One region of the Pseudomonas cichorii genome, then DNA from elsewhere that is predicted to be linked to it. Evidence: predicted binding sites of a transcription regulator. Region 1 holds the regulator's gene; the other holds the start of a gene.
The links. The regulator sigma-54, encoded in region 1, starts transcription at its own class of promoters, with help from an activator protein. The targets are predictions, from matches to a motif close to ANTGGCATNNANNTTGCTNT.
Positions count from the first base shown of each region.

Region 2: a site for sigma-54 is predicted at 1,003-1,022, ahead of glnK (P-II family nitrogen regulator). Genes of this name have one in related genera too.

Region 1 is NZ_CP074349.1:4,992,585-4,995,047, reverse strand. Features, by position in the region: gene ptsN (PTS IIA-like nitrogen regulatory protein PtsN) at 1-296, opposite strand, end outside; gene hpf (ribosome hibernation-promoting factor, HPF/YfiA family) at 308-616, opposite strand; gene KGD89_RS21240 (RNA polymerase factor sigma-54) at 693-2,186, opposite strand; gene lptB (LPS export ABC transporter ATP-binding protein) at 2,371-2,463, opposite strand, start outside.
Region 2 is NZ_CP074349.1:196,616-199,078, forward strand. Features, by position in the region: gene KGD89_RS00920 (CCDC34 family protein) at 1-516, opposite strand, end outside; gene KGD89_RS00925 (accessory factor UbiK family protein) at 542-808, opposite strand; gene glnK (P-II family nitrogen regulator) at 1,230-1,568, shown strand; gene KGD89_RS00935 (ammonium transporter) at 1,602-2,463, shown strand, end outside.

The DNA of each region.
Region 1 (2,463 bases):
TCGACCGGGGCACCATCGATGGCGTCGAAATCGATAGGCGATTCCAGGCGCATGACTGCGCTCACAGGTGTTTCACAGCCTGCAAGGCGGCAATGGGGGATGGCAATGCCGTTGCCAAAACCGGTAGATCCCAGTTTTTCGCGGGCAACAAGGCTTTCAAACACACTTTGCTGGTCCATGCTCGGTACTTCTCGACCGATCAGGTTGGCAATTTGTTCGAGTACACGTTTTTTACTGCCGCCCGACACGTTCACGCATGAACGGCCGGGGGTCAGGATGTTTTCAAGTCGGATCATTGGGATGAGTGTCAGCGAGCTGTCGCACCTTTAAGGATGTTCTGCTGCTTCTCCTTATGCTTGAGCAATTGTCTGTCGAGCTTATCAGTGAGAAGGTCGATGGCCGCGTACATGTCGTCATGTTCGGCGTTGGCTACGACCTCTCCACCATGGATGTGCAGTGTGGCTTCGATCTTCTGCTTGAGCTTCTCGACCGCCAGGGTGACCTGCACGTTAGTAATCTTGTCAAAATGCCCTTCGAGCTTCTTGAGCTTGAGCTCAACGTATTCGCGAAGGGGCTTGGTCACTTCCAGTTGGTGTCCACTGATATTGACTTGCATACAGCTTTCTCCTTTGCCAGTGCATAAAGAAGCAGGAGTTCATTCCTGCCGCTGGAACGCTGTGGCTCTGCCTGCATCACATCAGTCGCTTGCGTTCACTCGAAGGTGCAATTCCGAGCGACTCGCGGTACTTGGCTACTGTGCGACGGGCTACTTGAATGCCTTGTGCCTCCAGTAAACCAGCGATCTTGCTATCACTCAACGGCTTTTTCTGATTTTCCGCTGCAACCAGTTTCTTGATGATTGCGCGGATGGCCGTCGAAGAGCATTCCCCACCTTCGGAGGTGCTGACGTGGCTGGAAAAGAAGTATTTCAGCTCGTAAATACCCCTTGGGGTATGCATGAACTTCTGGGTGGTCACGCGGGAAATCGTAGACTCGTGCATGCCCACCGCTTCGGCGATGTCGTGCAGGACGAGCGGCTTCATGGCTTCGTCGCCATACTCGAGAAAACCGCGCTGATGTTCGACGATCTGGGTGGCAACCTTCATCAGGGTTTCGTTGCGGCTCTGCAGGCTCTTGATGAACCAGCGGGCCTCCTGCAACTGATTGCGCATGAAGGTGTTGTCAGCGCTGGTGTCGGCCCGGCGCACAAAACCGGCATATTGCGGGTTGACCCGCAGGCGTGGCACGGATTCCTGATTCAGCTCCACCAGCCAGCGTTCGTTGTCCTTGCGCACGATCACATCGGGCACGACATATTCGGCTTCGGTGGATTCGATCTGCGAGCCGGGGCGCGGGTTGAGGCTCTGGACCAGTTCGATGACCTGGCGCAGTTCGTCTTCCTTGAGCTTCATGCGCCGCATGAGCTGGGTGTAGTCGCGACTGCCCAGCAGGTCGATATAGTCGGTGACCAGGCGCTGGGCTTCGCTCAGCCAGCGGGTCTTGGCCGGTAGCTGGCGCAATTGCAGCAGCAGGCATTCGCTCAGGTTGCGGGCGCCGATACCGGCAGGCTCGAATTGCTGGATACGGTGCAGAACGGCTTCGATCTCGTCGAGTTCGATATCCAGTTCGGGATCGAAGGCTTCGACGATTTCTTCGAGGGTTTCGTCGAGATAGCCCTGGTTATTGATGCAGTCGATCAGGGTGACGGCAATCAGCCGGTCCTTGTCGGACATCGGCGCCACGTTCAATTGCCACAGCAGATGGCTCTGCAGGCTTTCGCCCGCGGACGTGCGGGTGGTGAAGTCCCATTCGTCGTCATCGTTGCTGGGCAGGCTGCTGGCGCTGGTCTGGTAGACATCTTCCCAGGCGGTATCGACGGGCAATTCGTTTGGAATGCGCTCGTTCCATTCGCCCTCTTCCAGGTTGTCCACAGTGGGTGCGGATTCCTGATAGCTGGGCTCCTGGATCTCGGTATTGGGCTTTTGCTCAATGTTGTCGGCCAGAGGGTCGGAGTTGTCGAAGTCCTCGCCTTCCTCCTGGCGTTCCAGCATAGGATTGGATTCCAGTGCTTCCTGAATCTCTTGCTGGAGGTCCAGGGTCGATAACTGGAGCAAGCGGATAGCCTGTTGCAGCTGCGGTGTCATCGTCAGCTGCTGGCCCATTCTCAAGACTAGCGATGGTTTCATGGCAGGGGCTAAACACCTTATTCGCCGGCGCACATGCGCCATCCACTACAGGGCGCCGAAGCGCCAGCTTAAGCAAGTTATATGCCTGAATCTGAAGTGTTTGCCTAGAGCATCATGACAAAAAATGCATTGTCAACAGGATGCTTAGGCAAAGCTCGCATCAAGAGAGCTCACACAGGATCGACTACAGGCGGAACTCGTGGCCGAGGTAGACCTCTTTCACCAGTTGGTTGGCCAGAATGGTTTCCGAGTCGCCTTCGGCAATCAATTGCCCGTC
Region 2 (2,463 bases), 1.2 Mb from region 1:
GCCATTGCCTTCTGCGATGGCTCTCACAAACCTCATGCTCAGATTGGTATTGCCTGACTTGTCTGACACATCCCTTTTTTCGGCAGTCGGGAATCCTGTTGCCATGGCATAAGGCAATGGCCAGACAGGCTCATGTTCCTGGATCACGAATGGCCGTTTGCCGATACTCAGGACATAAGCTTCGTCGATTGGGGTTATAGCGACATCGGGCTGATTGTCTGCGAAGTCCCGTGGGGCCAATACAAATGGGCCTCTGATCGTCAGCCCCTTGTTTACCGGGCAGAAGTAACGAAGGGGTTGATAGCTCTCGGCTGCCTGGCGAGCAAGATAATCCACTACATGCTTGGCAGTGACGGCGTAGCACTTATTGCCATAGCGAATAAATGTGACCGTCCCCGTCAGGTCGTCTGGCTGGGGAAGGAAGCCACGATGCCCGAGTTTCAGCCTATGCAGTGCCAAGGTCGCTGAATGAGCCTTGGCGTCGTCAAGGTCATCGTGAAATTGAAACGTTGCCATGCATTCCTTCTTATCGTTCCAGCCTTTAGTCGTCCCGGCCGCTGGCCCCGATCTTCTCTTCCATCTCCGCCACCTTGGCCTCCAGTGCCTCAAGGCGAGCCCGCGTGCGGGCAAGTACGGCCATCTGGCTGTCGAATTCTTCGCGGCTGACCAGATCCAGTTTGCTGAAGCCGCTTTGCAGCAGGGCCTTGAACTGGGTTTCAAATTCGTTGCGGGGCAGCGGGGTCTCGCCGTTGAACAGGCGGGAGGCGTGGCCACTCAGGGCGTCGAGGAAAGCTTTGGGCGCGAGCATGATGATTTTCCTGTATCAGATGGGCGGCAGTGTAGCACGCAGCATCTATAGTCATTTTCAGGGCACCGGCGATGCACAGTTATTGAGCGTGGGGGCGTGCACGAGTGCACTGTAGTTGTGCGTTGCGTGGTGGCCAAAACGGGCCAGATGGCTGAAAAAGTGCTCAAGGCCCTGTATTTGATGAATATTCACGAGATGGCAAGCTTTCTGCTTAATGGCTTGTGACCCATGCACTGATGCAGTCGCTGTGACGAATGCAGTGCGGCAGGCGGAGCGGGGATGTGTTTCGTCAGAAGCGGTTTTCTGGAGTTGGTCGGGCCTTTAACTGGCCGCCGACGCGTTACAAAGCCAGGCACTGCGCTTAGACTTGAGTCGGGTTTGTTTTCCTGGGGCAAGTCCACCAATTCGGGAGAAAGTTTTCATGAAGCTAGTCACTGCCATCATCAAGCCGTTCAAACTGGACGACGTGCGCGAGTCGCTGTCCGAAATCGGCGTGCAGGGCATCACTGTTACCGAGGTAAAAGGTTTCGGTCGCCAAAAGGGACACACCGAGCTGTATCGCGGTGCTGAATACGTAGTCGACTTCCTTCCAAAAGTGAAGATCGACGTCGCTATCGATGACAAGGATCTGGATCGCGTCATCGAGGCCATCACCAAGGCTGCCAACACCGGCAAGATCGGGGACGGCAAAATTTTTGTTGTGAATCTGGAACAGGCTATACGCATCCGTACCGGCGAAACCGATACCGACGCCATTTAAGCCGCCAAACCCCACGCCCCAGGAGTAAACAATATGACTCTGCGTCAATTCGCAGGGCTAGGAGCCCTGTTGTCCCTCGTAACCCCTGGCCTGGCCATGGCGGCGGACGAAGTGGCAGCCCCTGTTCTCAACTCAGGTGACACCGCCTGGATGCTGACAGCCACCGCGCTGGTGCTGTTCATGACCATCCCCGGTCTTGCCCTGTTCTACGGCGGCATGGTCCGCTCTAAAAACATTCTTTCCGTGATGATGCAGTGCTTCGCCATTACCGGTCTGATCAGCATCCTGTGGGTCGTCTACGGCTACAGCCTTGCTTTCGACACCACGGGCATGGAAGCTGGCGTCGTCAACTTCAACTCCTTCTTCGGCGGTCTGGGCAAGGCGTTTCTGGCGGGTATCACGCCTTCGAGCATCACCGGTTCTGCGGCCTTGTTCCCTGAAGCAGTGTTCGTCACCTTCCAGATGACTTTCGCCATCATCACTCCAGCCCTGATCGTCGGTGCTTTCGCAGAACGCATGAAGTTCTCCGCGATGCTGATCTTCATGGCTATCTGGTTCACTCTGGTCTACGCGCCAATCGCCCACATGGTCTGGGGCGGCGTCGGTGGCCTGATGTGGGACTGGGGCGTTCTGGACTTCGCTGGCGGCACTGTCGTGCACATCAACGCTGGTGTGGCTGGTCTGGTTGCCTGTCTGGTGCTGGGCAAGCGTAAAGGCTTCCCGACCACTCCGATGGCTCCGCACAACCTGGGTTACACCCTGATCGGTGCTGCCATGCTGTGGATCGGCTGGTTCGGTTTCAACGCCGGTTCCGCTGCTGCTGCAAACGGCACTGCCGGTATGGCCATGCTGGTAACCCAGATCGCTACCGCGGCTGCTGCTCTGGGCTGGATGT